4 regions of the Bradyrhizobium sp. UFLA05-153 genome follow, and region 1 is predicted to be linked to each of the others. Evidence: predicted binding sites of a transcription regulator. Region 1 holds the regulator's gene; each other region holds the start of a gene.
The links. The regulator LexA, encoded in region 1, represses DNA repair genes until DNA is damaged. The targets are predictions, from matches to a motif close to TGTTCNNNNTGTGTTCNG.
Positions count from the first base shown of each region.

Region 2: a site for LexA is predicted at 2,508-2,525, ahead of Q2941_RS18100 (ImuA family protein). Genes of this name have one in related genera too.
Region 3: a site for LexA is predicted at 2,307-2,324, ahead of Q2941_RS36760 (ribonuclease T2 family protein). Genes of this name have one in related genera too.
Region 4: a site for LexA is predicted at 2,206-2,223, ahead of Q2941_RS21300 (PA0069 family radical SAM protein). Genes of this name have one in related genera too.

Region 1 is NZ_JBBIAM010000088.1:7,617-12,662, reverse strand. It holds gene Q2941_RS36155 (alpha-hydroxy acid oxidase) at 1-77, shown strand, start outside; gene Q2941_RS36150 (HAD family hydrolase) at 87-716, shown strand; gene Q2941_RS36145 (hypothetical protein) at 891-1,088, shown strand; gene Q2941_RS36140 (hypothetical protein) at 1,190-1,366, opposite strand; gene Q2941_RS36135 (molybdopterin molybdotransferase MoeA) at 1,596-2,807, shown strand; gene lexA (transcriptional repressor LexA) at 2,983-3,681, shown strand; gene Q2941_RS36125 (hypothetical protein) at 3,729-4,055, shown strand; gene Q2941_RS36120 (hypothetical protein) at 4,270-4,707, shown strand; gene Q2941_RS36115 (ComEC/Rec2 family competence protein) at 4,716-5,046, opposite strand, start outside.
Region 2 is NZ_JBBIAM010000027.1:22,528-27,573, reverse strand. It holds gene Q2941_RS18110 (inorganic phosphate transporter) at 1-918, opposite strand, end outside; gene Q2941_RS18105 (UdgX family uracil-DNA binding protein) at 1,027-2,424, opposite strand; gene Q2941_RS18100 (ImuA family protein) at 2,592-3,383, shown strand; gene Q2941_RS18095 (Y-family DNA polymerase) at 3,274-4,926, shown strand; gene Q2941_RS18090 (error-prone DNA polymerase) at 4,923-5,046, shown strand, end outside.
Region 3 is NZ_JBBIAM010000092.1:5,254-10,299, forward strand. It holds gene Q2941_RS36740 (ATP-binding protein) at 1-675, shown strand, start outside; gene Q2941_RS36745 (DUF3617 domain-containing protein) at 736-1,272, opposite strand; gene Q2941_RS36750 (hypothetical protein) at 1,312-1,617, opposite strand; gene Q2941_RS36755 (hypothetical protein) at 1,799-2,266, shown strand; gene Q2941_RS36760 (ribonuclease T2 family protein) at 2,371-3,063, shown strand; gene Q2941_RS36765 (23S rRNA (adenine(2030)-N(6))-methyltransferase RlmJ) at 3,248-4,108, shown strand; gene Q2941_RS36770 (cold-shock protein) at 4,359-4,574, shown strand; gene Q2941_RS36775 (outer membrane protein) at 4,647-5,046, opposite strand, start outside.
Region 4 is NZ_JBBIAM010000034.1:51,890-56,935, forward strand. It holds gene Q2941_RS21295 (ribonuclease HII) at 1-822, opposite strand; gene Q2941_RS21300 (PA0069 family radical SAM protein) at 1,021-2,184, opposite strand; gene Q2941_RS21305 (phosphoketolase family protein) at 2,401-4,797, shown strand; gene Q2941_RS21310 (YncE family protein) at 5,012-5,046, shown strand, end outside.

The DNA of each region.
Region 1 (5,046 bases):
ATCCGGCGACGGCCACCAACGCACCAAGCGTATTCAGCGCGTTTCCGCTGCTAGATATCGAGCCTTATCGCTACTGAAAGGATGCAATGACCTCCCTCCTCTCTCCCGGCAGCGCGGATGCGCTTCTGTTCGATCTCGGTCGCGTGGTGCTCGACATCGATTTCTCCAAGGCGATCACCTGCTGGGCGGGACATGCCGGCTGCGAGCCGCAATCGATCGTGGCGCGCTATGTGCGGGACAGCGAAGCCTATCGGCTGCACGAGATGGGCAAGATCAGCGACGAGGCCTATTTCGACTCGCTGCGGCGCTCGCTGGGGATCGAAATTTCCGACGCGCAGTTCCTGGAGGGGTGGAATGCGATCTTCGCTGGCGAGATGCCCGACATAGCAAACCTGTTGCCGCGCGCCGCGCAGCACGTGCCGCTCTACGCCTTCTCCAACACCAACCGGCCACACGTGGAATATTTCTCGAAGGAGTATGCCGACGTGCTCGGCCATTTCCGCGACCTTTATCTGTCCTCCAGCATCGGCCTGCGCAAACCCGATGCGGAATCCTTCGACCATGTCGTCGCCGCGATCGGCCTGCCGGCGCAGCGAATCGTATTCTTCGACGACCTCGCGGAAAACGTCGAAGGCGCGCGGGCACGAGGGCTGACCGCGGTCCACGTGACGTCGCCTCGCGACGTCGGCGAGGCCCTGAGGGCGCTCGGTATCTGAGAGCATGGCCGCATTGCTGCGTTAGCAAAGGGTCTGGTTCCCGCCTTCTCCAGGAACTTTCTTAGGCAACTGTGGAACCAACTCGCTCTGTGTATTTTTGCACAGAGTTCCCGGAACGGATCAGGGCGTCGGGAGTCATATGCCCGTTGGGATCTCTACAACGGACGCGTGATCGTGTTGGGCAAAGCCTATTTCACCAAACAAGCCTCGATCCTTCTCCAATTCGCGAAGTCAACATCGGACAAGGAACTCTCCGCCAAGCTGGTCAGCAAGGCGGCCGATCTGAAAGCGCAGGGCGACCCGCTGCCCGAGATGGATCACAGCCTGAGAGCGCCCGACGTCGATCCGGACAATGAAACGGGAGCCACCTGATGCTAGCCGTGAGCCTGGTCGTCGCCGTGGCATGTTTGGCCACCGTCATCCCCGTCTTTCTCGTCATCGAGACGATCGCGCGGCGGCCGCACTAGGCGCATTCAACCGCGCTTGGGTTGGGGCCGATCGAGACGCTGCCGTTGCGCGCGCATGCGGCTCGTCTTCTCCTTGAGTGCCTCGATCTCCTCGTCGAGCTTTGCGCTCCTGGATTTCGGCGGCTCATCGCCGCGCAGCTTCTCGAGCGCCTTCTCGACCGACAGCTTTGAAGTCTCTGCCATCAGGGTTCTCCCGGACGTCTCCTGACGCGCCTTTCGTGCTGTGGCGCGCGGCAATTCTGAGCCGGAGGCGGGACGACGCGATATTGTCCCAAAGGGCATCCCGCCATCCTGCTGCTGGAGCGACATTTCCATCTCCACCTTCGTGATCACCCCTTTTGCCTCGACGCCCGCACTCGGCTAGAACGCAACGCGACCTGTCCTTACGATTTGCTCTGCAGGAGTTTTGCCCGTGGCCCTGATGCCGGTGTCCGATGCCCTCGCCGCGGTGCTTGCGGGCGTCGTGCCCGTGGCTGAGGAGATGGTCGCGCTGGATGCAGCCTACCACCGCGTGCTCGCGCGCGACGTCGCGGCCAGGCGCACGCAGCCGCCGCAGGCGATGTCGGCGATGGACGGCTATGCGGTGCGCGCCACCGACGCGGCGAAGGTGGGCGCAGAGATCACCGTGATCGGCGAGGTCGCGGCCGGCCGGCCGTTTGCGGGAACGGTCGGCGCGAGCCAGGCGGTGCGGATCTTCACCGGCGGCGTGGTGCCCGATGGCGCGGACGCGGTGGTGATCCAGGAGGACACCGTCGCTGACGGCAAGCGCGTCACGATCAAGGAGGCCGCGATCGTCGGACGGCACATCCGCCCCGCCGGCGTCGATTTCCGCGAGGGCGACGTGCTGCTCCGACAGGGAGCCCGGCTGACCGAACGCGACCTCTCACTCGCCGCCGGCATGAACCATCCGGAGCTTGCCGTCCGCCGCCGGCCCAGGGTCGCGATTCTCGCGACCGGCGACGAACTGGTGATGCCGGGCTCGACGCCCGGCGCGGGCCAGATCGTTTTTTCCAACGGCTACGCCTTGCACGCGCTGGCGCGGGCCGAGGGCGCCGAAACGTTCGATCTCGGCATTGCAGCCGATACCGTTGCGGCGACCACCGCCGGTATCCGCCGGGCCCGCGAGAGCGGCGCCGACATCCTGATCACGACCGGCGGGGCCTCGGTCGGCGACCACGATCTGGTCAGGCCTGCGCTTCAAGCCGAAGGCTTCGAAATGGCGTTCTGGAAAATCGCGATGCGGCCGGGCAAGCCCATGATGCACGGCCATCTCGGCGCGATGCGGGTGATCGGCCTGCCCGGCAATCCGGTGTCGTCCTATGTCTGCGGCTTCCTGTTCATGGTGCCGTTGATTCGCGCGCTTGCGGGCCGCTCGCGCGTTCATCACCGCCTCGAGCGCGCCGTGCTCGGGCGCGACGTCGGGCCCAACGATGTCCGCGAGGACTATCTGCGCGCCAGGCTCGAGGAGCGCGAGGACGGCACGCTCGTGGCCGTTCCGGTCAACCACCAGGACTCCTCGCTGCTTGCGAATCTCGCTATGGCACAGGCACTTCTCGTGCGCGCGCCATTCGCGCCAAAGGCCGAAGCAGGCACGCCTTGCGAGGTGTTGCGGCTGCCCTTGTGAGTGCGATCTGATTCGCGCGTGACGCGAACTTCGCCGCGTTCACACAAAATTAAGTGGTTGCGGAACACATATCGAACATATAGTGTCCGTTCATGATTTGTTTCGAGCATCTAGCGGCTTCTGCTGAATCTGACGTCTCGGAATCGAACGACATCAACCGGGGGACTTGGTCGAGATGTTAACGCGCAAACAATACGAGCTTCTGCGGTTCATCAGTGAGCGCCTCAAGGAAAGCGGCGTGCCGCCCTCCTTCGACGAAATGAAGGACGCGCTCGATCTGCGCTCGAAGTCGGGCATCCATCGCCTGATCACCGCGCTGGAAGAGCGCGGCTTCATCCGTCGCCTGCCCAACCGCGCGCGCGCCATCGAGGTCATCAAGCTGCCCGAGCTTCAGGCTGCAGGCGCCGGCCGCCGCGGCTTCACGCCGAGCGTCATCGAAGGCAATCTCGGCAAGGTGCGGGGCCCAAGCGCTACTGTCGACGAGGGCGAGCGTCCGGTCGCCGTGCCCGTGATGGGACGGATCGCGGCCGGCACGCCGATCGAGGCGTTGCAGACCCGCAGCCACACCATCAGCGTACCGCCGGACCTGCTCGGCTCGGGCGAGCACTATGCGCTCGAAGTGCGCGGCGATTCGATGGTCGACGCCGGCATCCTGGATGGCGACATGGCGCTGATCCAGCGCAACGAGACCGCGGATACCGGCGACATCGTGGTGGCGCTGATCGACGACGAGGAAGCGACGCTCAAGCGCTTCCGCCGCCGCGGTGCGTCGATCGCGTTGGAGCCCGCGAACACCGCCTATGAGGTGCGCATCCTGCCGCCGAACCGGGTGAAGATTCAGGGCAAGCTGATCGGGCTGTACCGGAAGTACTGATTGCCCGGCAGATTGCCGGCCATCGCGCAGCGACGCGGGCGGACGGATTGTCCGCTCCGGCGGAATGGTGTTTCCGCTTCCACCGCGATTATCCTCACACCTGCGCAGAGCTAATCCTCAAGCACCGCAAGCGCGAATGCGCGGTGCACGATAAAGAGGAAAAAACCGTGCGACAGATGATTTTGGGCGTGTTCTCGGCGGCCTTGCTCGCGGGCTCGGCCTCCGCGAGCGATGCAGCGCAACACCACTGTGCCATCCGCAAGACGGAGCACGCGGTAACCAGCGCGCCATTCCGCAATTCCAACAATGCGATCGCACCCGCGCCGCAGGTGAGCTGGCCCTATTCAGGGTACTCCGCTCCTGCCGGCCGCTGATGGAAGCTCGCGTGAGTGAATGGTGTGAACCAAGATAGACTAACAGCGAGAGGCTTTGTTCCTGGTTTGCCGGGAAAGATAATGTGATCGGGCGACGCGCACACGGGCCGCAGATTTGCCCACAAACGCGATACACTCGAAGGCTTCCAACTCTGATAGAGGCCTGCGCCTCCGGGGGGGCGCGGACCTGCTATCTCGCATGAGGAGCACTCCGATGTGTGACTACAGCCTACATGCCGTTGCGACCCGCCCCGCTCAAGTCGGCGAGACGATCGTCACGACAACCTTCCGCGGCACCTCGACGCGTGGATTTGCGTCGGAGCGTGATCTCTCGGTTGCCGTCTGCCTCCTGCCGGGCACCGAGCTCGCCTTCGCCGACAACGTCCGCTACGACAATCGCTGGATCTGGACACGCACCGTCAATTCCCGCGTCGGCAAGTTCGGCAAGGTCGATCCGCACATTCCCGATCGTCATCATGATGCGATCGAATTCCCCGACGGCAACTACGTGCTGGTGACGCAGCTCGTCGAGGGACAGCGTGCCACCGTTCTGCAATTGCCGGTGACGCAGCCGCTCGGCGAGAAGACAGAGCAGCCCGCCGTCGAGCAGCACACGACCACGACGCCTACGACACGCCTGCCGATCGGCTGACGCGTCTTTCAATCCTCGGCCTGCAGGTCGGCCTCCGACGGCGTAGCGTCCTTGCTGCGTGGAGTAGCCGGCCGCGGTGCGAGGCTGAGCTCGAAATCGCTATCGCCGGCCTCAGCCGGCGACCAGGGGCGGTTTGCGCCCCTTGCTTTCACCGTTTGCAGCGTGAAACCGTCGCCCTCGCGCGATAGGGTGAGCGCGCCTTGCGTCTTCAGACGCTCGCGATCCACGACCATTGCCGCGCAATCGGTTGCTGCCGGCTTCGCCGTCACCACCAGCGCGGCGCGGCTGCAATCATCCGCCAGCGCGTCGACACGCAGCGAGAGCGCGACCAGACGACCA
Region 2 (5,046 bases), on a different contig from region 1:
GAACGCCTCGATCTGGCTCGCCGGCAGTGCGCGATTGAGCGCATAGGCCGTCGGCACGGTGCCGATCAGGATCAGCATGATCAGGCCCATGCCCTTCTGGCCGTCATTGGAGCCGTGGAAGAAGCTCACCAGCGTGCAGGTGAGGATCAGGATGCCGCGGATCCACCACGGCGGCGGCTGGTCGCCCTTCGGCTCGCCGAACAAAGCGGGCGTGGCGCGCAGCAGCACGGTACGCAGGATCAGGAGCAGGCCGGCGGCGAGCGCGAACCCGAACAGCGGCGACAGCAGCAAAGCCTTGCCGATATTGGTGGCCTGGGTCCAGTCGACGCCCGAGGTGCCGCTGCGGCCGTGCAGGACCGCATTCATGATGCCGACGCCCATGATCGAGCCGATCAGCGTATGCGAGCTCGACGCCGGCAGGCCGAAATACCAGGTGCCGACGTTCCAGATGATCGCCGCGATCAACAGCGCGAACACCATGGCAAAGCCCGCGCTGGAGCCGACCTGGAGGATCAACTCCACCGGCAGCAGCGAGACGATGCCGAACGCGACCGCGCCACTCGAGAGCAGCACGCCGAACAGGTTGAACATGCCGGACCAGACCACGGCGATGTGGGCCGGCAGCGAGCGGGTGTAGATGACGGTTGCGACCGCATTGGCGGTGTCGTGGAAGCCGTTCACGAACTCGAAGCCGAGCGCGATCAGCAGCGCGACGAAGAGCATGAGGAAGGGCGCAATGCTCTTGACCTGCGTGCCGGTCGCATCGACGTCGACCCAGATGCTGTAGGCGACGAAGAGCAGCGCCGCGGCGATGACCCCCATGTAGATAATGCCGGTCAGCGGATGAAAACCGCGGTCGAGGTCGGGGCCCCTCCGCAAGGCCGGCTCGATGGAGCCGGGTAAAGCAAGGTCACTCATTGAAAACTCTCCTGTCCCTGTGCCCCGACTTTGCGCGCGGCATGTGACAGGCAGTTGAAATGATGACGTTTCTCCACGGGTATCCGCTGCGGCGCAGCGTGAGTTACATCACGCTGCCCGTGCTGATTTTTCCCGGAATCCGGCTGCGATCTTCAGGTCGTCGACAAAACGCTGATATTCCAGCTCCTTGGCCTTGGGGTCCGGCAGCCGCAGCAGATAGGACGGGTGCACCGTCACCAGCGCCTTGCGGCCGTCGGCAAGATCGATCAGCCGGCCTCGGTTCTTGCCGATCGGCGTGATCTTGCCGAACACGCTTTGCGCGGCGGTCGCGCCCATCGCGACGACGAGGCTGGGCTGGAGGGCCGACAGTTCCCGTTCATACCATTGCCGGCAGGCGCGGATCTCCGGCGTGTTCGGCTTCTGGTGCAGGCGGATTTTTCCGCGCGGTACAAACTTGAAATGCTTCACCGCGTTGGTGACATAGACCTTCCTGCGATCGACGCCGGCCTCTTCCAGCGCGCGATCGAGCATCATTCCAGCGGGCCCGACAAAGGGGTGGCCAGCGAGGTCTTCCTTGTCGCCGGGCTGTTCGCCGACCAGCATGATGGTGGCGCTCTTCGGGCCTTCACCGAACACGGTCTGCGTCGCATCCTTGTAGAGAGGGCAGGCGCGACAATGCGCGGCTTCCTCGCGCAGCGTTTCGAGATCATCGGCGGCGGGCTTGCGTGGCATGGCTGCCTCCGGACGCGGCGTGCTCCGTCCGCCGGTCCAGCGTTCGGCATCGGCGAGCAGAGGTTCAAGTATCGAGGCTTCCGGGAGGTTCCTCGCGCGCTTTTTTGGCGCTTCCGGTGCGATCGGCCGGTCGGTGCGGAAGTGGCGGCGCCAGGTTTCCTCCAGGCGGCTTGGTGCGGGCATCTCCGTCTGGCTGATTCCCGGGGTGAACGAGATCACGTGGCCGTCCCAATGGGCGCAAATGTCGGGCGTGAGGATCGACCAGGGCATGTCCGCATAGCGGCGCGCGAAGAAGGGCGCCGCGAATTCGACGATGTGATGCTCCGGCACGAACCAGGCGGCGTAATGCGCCTTCTGCTCGCGTCCGATCTCGCGAAAACGGATGACATCGCGCATCCGCTGCACGTCGCGATGCACGCTGTTTGCCATCGCGGTGGCCAGCGCCACATCAGGGTCAGTCATCCGTCCCAAGAGGTCATGATCGGCCTTCAACCGCCACAGCAGGCGATAGAGCAGCGCAAAGCGTTCGCTGTCGCGATTGAGGATCGCGACGCGCGCAAGCTCGATGAAATTGGCCGGCACGTTGAAGGTGCTTTCGATCTCGATCGGCGGCAGGCTCGGCGCTTCGGACAGGCCGGGCGGCATTTGATCTTTGATCTGGCCTTGCACGCCCCACGTCACGTCCACGGGGGCGATGTGATGCAGTGCCAGCGCGCGCGCGGCTTTGCGCCAGCCGTCGAAATCCGTCTCATGATCGAGGGTGATGAGGTACATGGCACTTGAATCCTCTTGATTTCGCTCATGAATCCGAGAGCCCGCCAATTCGATTGACTCCAGCGGCGCTGTTAGCTTTATATTAGAACATATCATGAACAAATGAGCCAGCCGATCGTTTGTCTTTCTGACGATCCTGGCGACCATCACGAGAAGGAGCGGCGAGCATGAGCGCACGCACAAGCGCGCTTGCGGCTTTGCGCGGCCAGATCGAGCGCATCGAGACGTCGGATGCCGCGCATCATCGCGATCGCGTGGCGCTCGGCCACCCCCAGGCAGATCTGGCCTTGCAGGGTGGGCTGGCACGTGCGGCGATCCACGAAGTGTTTTGCGAGGGACGCCAGGGCACGGCCGCGACGGGTTTTGTCACCGGACTTGCGGGGCGCGTGATGGCGCATCGCCCGCTGCTGTGGGTGCGGCAGGATTTTTCGGAAATCGAGGCAGGCGCACTGTCGATGAGCGGGCTTGCCGAACTCGGCCTCGATCCGCGCCGCGTGGTGATGGTGCGCGCTGCCGATATCGAGAGCGCGCTGCGGACGTCAGCCGATGCGCTTGCCTGCGATGCGCTGGGCGCCGTCGTGCTCGAGCTCTGGGGCGAGACGAAACAGTTCGATCTCGTGGCGAGCCGCAAGCTGACGCTTGCAGCCCAGGCTTCCGGCGTGACCGGGCTGCTGCTGCGGATGGCAGCAAACCCTCTGCCGTCGACCGCGGAAACCAGATGGATGTTGCGGGCGGCGCATTCACCGCCGGGACCTCAGTGGAGCGCCTGGGGCGCGCCTTGCTTCGATGCCGAGCTCGTTCGCAATCGTCATGGCCCGGTCGGCCGGTGGATCATGGAATGGAAAAGTGATGAGTGCCTGTTCAGTGAATCGTCGGCGTATCCTCAGCCTGTGGCTGCCGCGCCTGCCCATCGATCGCATCAAGCGGGTGCTTTCGCTCATCAGCGAAAGGCCGGATAAAGCGTTTTCAAGCGAAGTGGACACCGGTTCGCGTGAAGAAAACGCGTTAAAACGAAAAGATGGGCCGAGCATCGTCGTTGCGAAGGAAAACAACGCGCTTTCGATCTACGCGCTCGATGAAGCGGCTGGACACTTCGGCCTGCATATCGGCCAGCCGCTGGCGAACGCCCGCGCCATCTGTCCGGAATTAAAGGTGTTCGACGCCGATGTCGCGGCGGATGCCAGGACGCTCGAGGATATCGCCGACTGGTGCGACCGCTTCACGCCGCTGGTGGCGCTCGATCCCCCGCATGGCCTCTTCCTCGACATCACCGGCTGCGCGCATCTGTTCGGCGGCGAGGCCAACCTGTTGCAGGCGCTCGTCCGTACACTGGTGCGACAGGGTTTTGCGGTCAGCGCGGCGATCGCTTCGACCTCGATCTGTGCGCGCACGCTGACGCGGCAGGCACCTAGCACCATCGTCGCCGATGGCGCGGAGGCGGAAGCGATCAGTGCCTTGCCGGTCTCCGCGCTCGGCGCGGATGACGCCATCACCACGGGTCTACGCCGCGCCGGCCTGAAGACCATCGGCGATGTCGCTTCGCGCAGCCCCCATGAGATCACGGCGCGCTTCGGTGCGCGCTTCTCGACGCTGCTCGCGCATGCGCTGGGGCAGGGCGATGCGCCGATCAGCCCGCGAAAGCCGCTGCCTGACTACATCGTGGAAAAATGCTTCGCCGAGCCGATCGCGACCGACACCATGATCGCGATGACGCTGTCGCGGCTCGCGGATACGCTGATCGCCTCAATGGAGAAGCAAGGCAAGGGCGCGCGGCGGCTGGAGGCGTCCTTCTTCCGCACCGACGGCATGGTGCGCGCGATCATGGTCGAGACAGGGCGGCCGGTGACGCGAAGCGCAGTCGTCGACCGTCTCTTTCGCGAACGGCTAGATGCGCTCGCCGATCCCCTCAATCCCGGTTTCGGCTTCGACATGGTCCGTCTCTCGGCGAGCCGCACCGAGATTGTGGTGCAGGAGCAGCGCGATCTCGATGCGCACGTCCATGACAATGACGAACTCGCCGCGCTGATCGACCGCATCGCCGCGAGGATCGGCGGAAAGCGCGTCGTCGTACACTTGCCGCAGGATACGCATATTCCCGAGTGCGCGGTGCTCGCCGCGCCTGCGCAGCATCATCTCGCCGCTGCCGCGCAGACTGAATGGCCATCGCGCGTTGAGAGCGAGCCGCCGCTACGCCCGTTGCGGCTGTTCGATAAGCCGGAACCGATCAAGGTGCCGTTCGCGACCGTGCCGGACGGAGCGCCACATCAATTCACCTGGCGGCGCGCGCTGCATGCGGTGGTGCGGGTGGAAGGGCCCGAGCGCATCGCGATGGAATGGTGGCGGCAGGACGGCAAGCAGCTCACGCGGGACTACTTTCGTGTCGAGGATGCCGAAGGCCTGCGGTTCTGGATCTTTCGCGATGGTCTCTACGACAGCGAGCTCGTGGACGAGGAGGGCAGGTCCGTTCCCGCCAACTGGTATGTGCACGGTCTCTTCGCATGAATACGCCAGCCTATGCCGAGATCGGCATCACCACCAACTTCTCCTTCCTGCACGGCGGGTCGGATCCGCGCGCCTATGTGCATCAGGCTAGCATTTTGGGCATTCCCGCGATCGGGATTG
Region 3 (5,046 bases), on a different contig from region 1:
GTCCGGCGCGCCGCAATGGCGTTCCTGGAGATGAAGTCGCGCGTCGAGCGCTCGATCGAGCAGCGCACCGCGATGCTGGCCGGCGTCAGCCACGATCTGCGCACCATCCTGACCCGCTTCAAGCTCGAGCTGGCGCTGATCGGCGACAATCCCGAGCTCGAGGGCATGCGCAAGGACGTCGACGAGATGTCGATGATGCTCGAGGACTACCTCGCCTTCGCGCGCGGCGATTCCGGCGAGCAGTCGCAGCCGACCGACATGGCGCAGGCGCTCGAGGAGCTACGCAGCGACGCCGAACGTCACGGCCACACCGCGACTGTCGCGTTCAACGGCCTGCCCGTAGTGACGGTGAAGCCGGCCTCGTTCAAACGCTGTCTCGCCAACCTCGTCACCAACGCGGCACGCTACGGCAAGACGATCGCCATCACCGGCCAGCGCGATCACCGCTACCTCACGGTCACCATCGACGACGACGGGCCCGGCATCCCCACGCATCTGCGCGAGGAAGTGTTCAAGCCATTCCTGCGGCTGGACGACGCCCGCAACCAGGACGAAGGCGGCACCGGCCTCGGCCTTGCGATCGCCCGCGATATCGCGCGCTCGCATGGCGGCGACATCACGCTCGGCGACAGCCCGATGGGCGGCCTGCGGGCATCGGTGCGGATTCCGGTGTAGCATTTCCTACCTCGCCCCGCTTGCGGGGAGAGAGAGTGCACCACCCGTGCGGCTACCACCCTACTTCGGCAGCAGATCCTTCAGCTTCGCCGCGTCCTTGACGTTCATCTTGAAGCCGCCGGGCATCACGATGTCGCCGGGCTTCTGGTCCGCCTTGCACGGACCGAGCCACTTGGCCTCGATTGTCGTGGTCGCGTCGTGCCCCGCAGCTCCGGCAACGCCGCCCTGGATGTGCGCGGTGCTCTTCACCGAATAGGCGGTGTTGAAGTCGCCGGTGATCTCGGCATGCGAGGTCGTGGTGGTGCCGGCAACGTTGCAGACGGAATCGCTGACGTAACCGGTCGCGGTCTTCTGGATGTCCTGCTTGGTGCAGATCTGCTTCGCCATCGGGGAGACGTTGTTGTTCATCTCCTTGTCGACGGTCTCGTCGGTGCAGTGCTGCATGGTCATTTCCGGCATCGGCCCGCCGGAGCGAAGCATCTTCATCTCCCAGAGGCCGGCCTTGCGCACCGGCAGATCCACCGCATGCGCAGCCGTCGTCGCCGACATTGCGAGCACAAGCAGGCTAGCGCAGAAAACAAACGGCCGTCGCGTCATGCGCCCAACTCCCGGTCACAGCTTGCGGTCTGAAGGGGATCAGTACAGCGTGCGCAGCGGCTGCTCGGCCGCGCCATACGGCACCCAGCGGCAGGCGAACGAGATGTAGCCGCCGTCATAGGGCTGCACGGCGAGGAATTTCACCACCTTGCCGTAACGGGCGCAGTGGTCGACGGCGATCTGCCGCGCATCGACCTGCGTCGCCATTGAATAGGCGATGATGCCGCCGGTGTCGTTGCCCTTGACGGGCGGCACCGGAAGGATGTCGGCGCGCGCCGGCGCACCCGCCAGCAGTCCCGAGACAACCAGGCTGGCAAGAAGGCTCGCGGCCGCAATGATTCGCATTCCCGTCACTCCCTTTGGCTGGCGCCAGTCTACGGCGCCGCGGACGTGCTGAAAAGAATGGAAGGCCTGCCAAGTGCGACGTTGCGTGCAACTCGTCAGCGAGTGTTGCCCGGCTGCACTTGACCTCTCCCCACCTTCGCGGCACGGTCCGATGCTTGCAACCATGCCTCCTGGATTGCCCATGCGCGACCTCGTCACCTCCCTGAAATCGCTCCGCTTTGCCGCGGTATTCGGCCTCGTCCTGGGGGCGCTGTCGCTGACCGAGGCCAAGGCCGCCAATCCGCTGGAGCTGAACTTCTGGCTCGATGGCCCCCGCTATGACGGCCGCGTCGCGGATTGCGACAAGGCACTGCCGACGATCGCCACCCAGTTCTGGGAGAAAGAAAGCTCGTTCTGGAATTCGTCGTTGAAGATCACGGGCTTCGCGGGGGTCCACGAGACCGCCTTCCGGCCCTGGCAGTCCGACAACATTCCGCGCCGCTACTGCACGGGCGAGGCCATGCTCAGCGACGGCAAGGTGCGCAGGGTGCATTTCTCGATCCTCGAGGACGGCGGCTTTGCCGGCTTCGGCCAGGGCGTCGAATGGTGCGTGGTCGGTCTCGACCGCAACTGGGCGTACAATCCCGCCTGCCGGGCGGCAAAACCCTGATTCGGGCGAATCGTCGCGCCAAGGCGGGCGTCGTCCATTTTGTTCTTGAAATGTTCTCGTCGCCTGCTAGGCTCTCTTGCACAGTCTAGTTGAAGGGCGTCGTCATGTTTCATTCCAGATTGCATTCCCTGTCCCGTTTTCTGATCTCCCTCGCGCTCACCGCCGGCCTTGTCGCGCTGGCCGGCAGTGCAATGGCGCAGGACAGGCGGCAGAATGCGCCCGGCGAATTCGATTTCTATGTGCTGTCGCTGTCCTGGTCGCCGTCGTTCTGCGAGGAGGCAGCCGAGCGCGGCGGCCGCTCCCAGATCCAGTGCGGCGGACGGCCCTACGCCTTCGTGGTGCACGGGCTGTGGCCGCAATACGAGAACGGCTTTCCGGAATACTGCCAGCGGCCGGCGCCGCGGCTGAACCGCAACATCGTCTCTTCCATGCTCGACCTGATGCCGGCGCCGGGGCTGATCTTCAACGAATGGGACAAGCACGGCACCTGCTCGGGCCTGTCGGACCGCAATTATTTCGAGACCATCCGGAAAGCGCGCGCCGTCATCAAGATTCCGGCCGAATATCTCGATCTGTCGCAGGCCAAGACCGTGGCGCCCGCCGATGTCGAGGAGGCCTTCATCAAGGCCAATCCGGGGCTGAGCAGCTCGGCCGTTTCAGTGACGTGCAACCGGACGCGGCTGTCGGAGGTGCGCATCTGCCTGAACAAGGACCTGCAATTCCGCTCCTGCGAGGAGCTCGACCGCCGCGCCTGCCGCCGCGACCAGGTGACGATGCCGCCGATCCGCGGCGGTTAGCCTCAGCCGCACACTCTCTCCGTCATTCCGGGATGGAGCGTCAGCACCAGACCCGGAATCTCGGGATTCTCAGGTGCGCAATTGCGCACCATAGTTCGATGCTCCGGGCCGCGCTTGCGGTCCCGTCGCATCGTCCCGGAATGACAACCGTTACTTTCATCGCGCGATGTCGTAACTGTCCGACATGAACTACCGCCACGCCTTTCACGCCGGCAACTTCGCCGATGTCATCAAGCACATCGTGCTGGCGCGCATCCTGACCTATCTCCAGGACAAGCCAGCCGCATTCCGCGTCATCGACACTCATGCCGGCGCCGGCCTCTACGATCTCGAAGGCGACGAGGCGCGGCGCGGCGGCGAGTGGCTGACCGGCATCGCCCGCGTCATGCAGGCACGCCTGTCCAACGAGGTCGCCGCACTCACAAAGCCCTATCTCGACATCGTCCGCGCCTTCAATCCGCGCGGCGAATTGAAGGCCTATCCCGGATCGCCGCTGATCGCGCGTGGCCTGTTGCGGCCGCAGGACCGCCTCGTCGCCTGCGAGCTCGAGCCGAAGGCGCGCAAGGCGCTGATCGATGTGCTGCGTCGCGACACGCAGGCGCGCGTGGTCGATCTTGACGGCTGGGTTGCGCTGCCGGCTTTCGTGCCGCCGAAGGAGCGGCGCGGTCTGGTGCTGATCGACCCGCCCTTCGAGGCCAAGGACGAGTTCGAGCGTCTCGGTGAGGCCTTCTCCGAAGCGTACGCCAAGTGGCCGACCGGCATCTATGTGATCTGGTATCCCGTCAAATCCAGGCGCGCCACCGACGCGCTCGCGCAAGCTGTGGCGCGGGCTGCAGCCGCAGCCAAGCCTCAGGGGAAATGCCTACGGCTCGAATTCAGCGTCGCACCGCAAAGTACCGACGCACCACTCGTCACGACGGGGCTTTTGATCGTCAACCCACCCTTTACGCTGCAGGGCGAGCTCAAGACCATCCTGCCGGAGCTCGAAAAGCCGCTCGGCCAGGGCGGCGCGGCCCGTTTCCGCCTGGAGGTACCGAAGCCCTAAAGTAGTACACCTATTGGGAAAACTATGCATGAACGGTAGTCAATCTGCAAAGAACCGTATTATGCTGTGTCCCGTGACTGGCTTTGCGTTCCGCTTCCGCGAATGGTTGCGGCGGAGTGAAGGCCTCAGAAGGATCCAGGCGGACTGACACGTCCGTCCAAGGGTGGCCAGCTCCCGGGCTCGTATGTCCGGTCATGCCGAGGTGCGAGTCTGCATCACGGCGGAGGAGCAATGCGGGGGAGGAGTCCCGATGGCCATGACGGGCACGGTTAAATTTTTCAACGGCGAGCGCGGTTACGGCTTCATCAAGCCGGACGATGGCGGTCGCGACGTCTTCGTTCACATCACGGCGGTGGAGCGGGCGGGACTGAAGGACCTCACCGAAGGACAGCGTATCACTTTCGAAGTCGAGCCGGACAAGAAGGGCAAGGGACCCAAGGCGGTCAACCTGGTGATCCTCTCTTAGGCGAAGCCTGACGCAAAAAAGTCCCGGCCGCGAGGCCGGGAGGTTTAGGTCCGGTATTTTCTTCTTTAGCTATCAGAAGTGATAGTTCACGCCTGCACGCACCACGCTGGCGCTATAGCCGTTCGACACGCCGGTGATCGCGAACTGGCTCGAAGACAGATCGAGGAAGAGATATTCGATCTTGGCGCTCCAGTTCTGCGCGATGCCGAACTCGGCGCCGACACCTGCAGTCCAGCCCACCGTGGTGTGCGACTCCGTCCAGCCAAAAGTCTCCGCACGCAACTCGCCGAAGGCAAGACCGGCCGTGCCGTAGAACAGGATGTTGTTGAAGGCGTAGCCGGCGCGACCGCGCAACGTTCCGAACCAGGGATTGGAAAACTTCCACGGCGCGAACGTATCGTCGGCGCCGGCCGCCTGGATATCGCCTTCCACGCCGAACACCCACGGGCCGTTCTGGAAGTTGTAGCCGGCC
Region 4 (5,046 bases), on a different contig from region 1:
TTAGAGATTGGTCGAAACGTCGACCTGTACCTCCGCCTCAACCTGCACAACCACCTCATCCACCGCCGTGAACAGGTCGCGCTTGGGTTCGACCGTCCAGGGCATGTGCTTCTCGCGCGCGGCGACGACGGGGGCGAAGAAGCTGCGGTGATGGATGGAGGGACCGAGGCGATCCAGCGCATCCAGGTGCTCTGGCACCGCGTAGCCCTTGTGCTGCTCGAAACCGTAGCCCGGACAATCACCCGCCAGCGCGCACATCAGCCGATCGCGCGTGACCTTGGCGACAATCGAGGCCGCCGCGATCGAGAGCACCAGGCCGTCCCCGCCGATCACCGCCTCGCAGTCGCAGGCTGTATCAAGCTTGTCGCGGCCGTCGACGAAGACGTGGCGGGGCGCCTCGGGAAGCGCCACCACTGCGCGCTTCAGCGCCCAGAGCGAGGCGCGCAATATATTGTCGCGGTCGATGCGCGCCGGCGAGGCGACGGCGACAGAGACCTGCGCGGTTGCGCAGATCTTGTCGAACAGCTTTTCGCGCTCCTCGGCCGTCAGGCGCTTGGAATCGTCGATGCCGCGCGGGATCCGGTTCGGGTCGAGGATCACGGCGGCCGCGACCACAGGTCCCGCCAGCGGCCCCCGCCCCGCCTCGTCGCAGCCGGCGACCGGCCATACGCCGCGCTTGATCAGCGCGCGCTCGCGGCGAAAGCTCGGCGGCGCGATCGCGATGACGCCCTTGACGGTGCCCTTGGGCTCCTTCGCGGCCGCTTTGGGCTCTTTCTTCGCGGCGTCCTTGGCCGGCTTGCTGGCGGATTTGTCCCGAATCATGGCCGGGATCGTGCGCACGCGGCTCAGGCCGGCGCAACGGGGAACTCGGGATAATTCCCGTTATTCAGACGCCAGCCCATCCTCCGTCATTTGCGAGGAGCGATGCGACGAAGCAATCCGGACTGTCGCTGCAGATGCATTTCCGGATTGCTTCGCTGCGCTCGCAATGACGATGTGGAGGCATTTTGCGCCTTCGCCCTAGAACAGGCTCAGCTGCTCGCCGCCGCGCTTCGGCTTGGCGAAGTGGTCCGTTGTCAGCTTGGAGCGGCGCTTGTTCAGGCCGAGGCGCTCGCAGGCGATCTCGAAGCGGCGGCCGATGGTCCAGGCCATGGGACCCGTGCCCTTCATCCGCTCGCCCCATTTCGAGTCATAGTCGCGACCGCCGCGCATGTCGCGGATCAGGGTGAAGACGTGGCGATAGCGATCCGGATAGTTCGCCATCAGCCATTCGCGGAAGAGGTCGCGGACCTCGAGCGGCAGCCGCAGCAGCACGTAGGAAGCTTCCTTGACGCCCGCATGCGCGGCCGCGTCCAAGATCCGTTCGATCTCGGAATCGTTCAGCGCAGGGATCACGGGAGCGACCATCACGGTCGTGGGGATACCGGCCTCCGTAAGCTGCTTCAGCGCCTCCAGCCGCTTGGGCGGTGTCGAGGCGCGCGGCTCCATGGTGCGCGCCAGCTTTGGATCGAGCGTCGTGACCGAGATCGCGACCTTGGCAAGGTTGCGGCTGGCCATGCGCGAGAGGATATCGATGTCACGCGTTACCAGCGCCGATTTCGTCACGATGCCGACGGGATGACCCGCGCGCTCCAGCACCTCCAGGATGCCGCGCATGATCTTCCGCTCGCGCTCGATCGGCTGATAGGGATCGGTGTTGGTGCCGATCGCGATCATCCGCGGCTCATAGCCGGTCGCGGCGAGTTCCTTCTCCAGGAGCGCCGGCGCCTCGGGCTTGGCAAACAGCTTTGACTCGAAGTCGAGCCCCGGCGAGAGCCCGAGATAGGCGTGGGTCGGCCGCGCGAAGCAGTAGACGCAGCCATGCTCGCAGCCGCGATAGGGATTGATGGAACGGTCGAAGCCGATGTCGGGGGAGTCGTTGCGGGTGATCACTTTGCGAGAGGTATCGACCGCCACCGTGGTCTTGAATGGCGGCAATTCCTCCAGGCTCTGCCAGCCGTCGTCAAAGGCAACGCGCGCCTCGGCCTCATAACGGCCGCTGGCGTTGGACTGGGCGCCCCGCCCGCGCCTGCGCTCGCGGTCGATCGCGACGGCAAGCTCAGGAAAGGCGGAAGGCGCACCCGCCGGCTCGGAGGGCGCCGTGACCGGCGGGTGCTTGAGGGCATGAGAGGATGCTCGACTCATGAAGCCAAGATAACACGCAAAAGGAACAAATCAAGAACACCAATTCAAAAACCGCAAAACAACCCCATGCAAAGTAGCCGCCCAAACTTCGCGCGCGGAATTTGACCTCCCGCAAAGGGTGCCGGCCGCAATGACGTTTGATGCCGAGCGTTGGCAACGGATCGATCGCAGCGGAACCGTGTTGGTGACGATCGACGCAACAGGGTCAGCTTTATCATGACAAGCAAACAACAAGAGCGCGCCAGCGCGGGCGATATCGACCTGCTCGATCGCTACTGGCGCGCCGCAAACTACTTATCCGTCGGGCAAATCTACCTTTTGGACAATCCACTGCTGCGCGAGCCGCTGCGGCCCGAGCACATCAAGCCGCGCCTGCTCGGCCATTGGGGCACGACACCCGGGCTGAACTTCATTTATGCCCATCTCAACCGCGCGATCCGCACACTCGATCTCAGCGTGCTCTATATCTGCGGTCCCGGTCATGGCGGCCCGGGCATGGTCGCCAATACCTATCTCGAAGGCAGCTATAGCGAGATCTATCCAGACATCGGGCGCGACACGGACGGATTGCGCAAGCTGTTCAGGCAGTTCTCCTTCCCCGGCGGCATTCCGAGCCACGCGGCGCCGGAGACGCCGGGCTCGATCCATGAGGGCGGCGAGCTCGGCTACGCGCTGGTCCACGCCTATGGCGCGGCGCTCGACAATCCCGATCTGATCGTCGCCTGCGTCGTCGGTGACGGCGAAGCCGAGACCGGGCCGCTCGCGGCGTCCTGGCATTCGAACAAGTTTCTGAATCCTGCGCATGACGGCGCGGTGCTGCCGATCCTGCATCTCAACGGCTACAAGATCGCCAACCCTACCGTGCTCGGACGGATGCGCGACGAGGAGCTCCGCGATCTCTTCCGCGGGTTTGGCCACGAGCCGCTGTTCGTCGAGGGTGACGATCCCAAGACGATGCACCGGATCATGGCGGACGCACTCGACGTGGCGCTGGCAAGGATCCGCTCGATCCAGCAGCATGCGCGCGAAACAAGGACCACGATCGAGCGGCCGCGCTGGCCGATGATCGTGCTGCGCTCACCGAAGGGCTGGACCGGCCCCAAGGAGGTCGACGGGCTGAAGGTCGAAGGTTTCTGGCGCGCCCATCAGGTGCCGGTCGCCAATTGCCGGGAAAATCCCGCGCATTTGAAGGTGCTCGAAGGCTGGATGAAAAGCTACGCGCCGGAGGAGCTGTTCGATCGCAACGGCGCGCTCATTCCCGAGCTTCAGGCGCTCGCGCCGGAAGGCGATCGCCGCATGGGCGCCAATCCGCATGGCAATGGCGGGCTGTTGAAGCGCGGGCTGAAGCTGCCCGATTTCCGCAGCTTCGCCGTCGAGGTGAAGGAGCCGGGCAAGACGGTCGCGGAGGCGACGCGCGAGCTCGGCAAATTCCTGCGCGACGTCGTCAGGCTGAATGCGGATGCGCGCAACTTCCGCATCATGGGTCCGGACGAGACCGCGTCAAACCGGCTCGACGCCGTGTTCGAGGCGACCGAACGGGTCTGGATGGAGCCGACCGAACCTTATGATGTTCACCTCGCCCAGGATGGCCGCGTCATGGAGGTGCTGAGCGAGCATCTCTGCCAGGGCTGGCTCGAGGGCTATCTGCTCACCGGACGCCACGGCTTCTACTCCTGCTACGAAGCCTTCATCCACATCGTCGACTCCATGTTTAACCAGCACGCCAAATGGCTGAAAGTGTCGCGCGAGCTGACGTGGCGGCGTCCGATCGCGTCGCTCAACTATCTCCTGACCTCGCATGTCTGGCGCCAGGACCATAACGGCTTCAGCCATCAGGACCCCGGCTTCGTCGATCTCGTCACCAACAAGAAGGCCGATATCGTCCGCGTCTATTTCCCGCCGGACGCCAACACGCTGCTGTGGGTTGCCGATCACTGTCTGCGCACCTACGACCGCATCAACGTCATCGTTGCCGGCAAGCAGCCCGCGCCGCAATGGCTCGCCATGCAGGACGCGGCGACACATTGTGATGCCGGCATCGGCATCTGGACCTGGGCCGGCACGGAAAGGGCCGACGGCGAGCCCGACGTCGTGATGGCCTGCGCCGGCGACGTGCCGACGGTGGAAACGCTCGCTGCGGTCGATCTCTTGCGGAACGCCCTGCCCGACCTGAAGATCCGCGTCGTCAACGTCGTCGATCTCATGACGCTGCAACCGAACGAGCAGCATCCGCATGGCCTTTCCGATCGGGATTTCGACTCGCTGTTCACGCGCGACAAGCCGGTGATCTTCGCCTATCACGGCTACCCCTATCTCATTCATCGCTTGACCTACAGCCGCGCCAACCACGCCGGCATGCATGTGCGCGGCTTTGACGAGGAAGGCACGACGACGACGCCGTTCGACATGGTCGTGCTCAACGAGCTCGACCGTTTCCATCTCGCGATCGAGGCGATCGAGCGTGTGCCGCGCCTCGCGACGAAGGCGGCGCATGTGAAGCAGCGGTTCCGCGACAAGTTGATCGAACATTCGCGCTACGTGCGCGAGCATGGCGAGGACATGCCGGAGATCCGCAACTGGGTGTGGCCGAACAGTCGGGGCGTGACGAAGTGACCCGACGCAGTTGTCACGCGGTTCAAAGATCAAGGCCCTGGCGAATGTCCCGACGCCGTCGGCGCGGTAGTGATTGCTATCTGCAAAACCTGCAAGGTAAGGTAGAGTGACAGGCTCATCCAGAAATGAGCCGGGTGGGAGAAATCGCATCATGAATTTACGCAGTGCTCTTTGCGCCGCCTGCTTGGCTGGCCTCGTTGCCGGCGGCTCGGCAATGGCCGGAACCAACGACATCCTGATCGGCCTCGA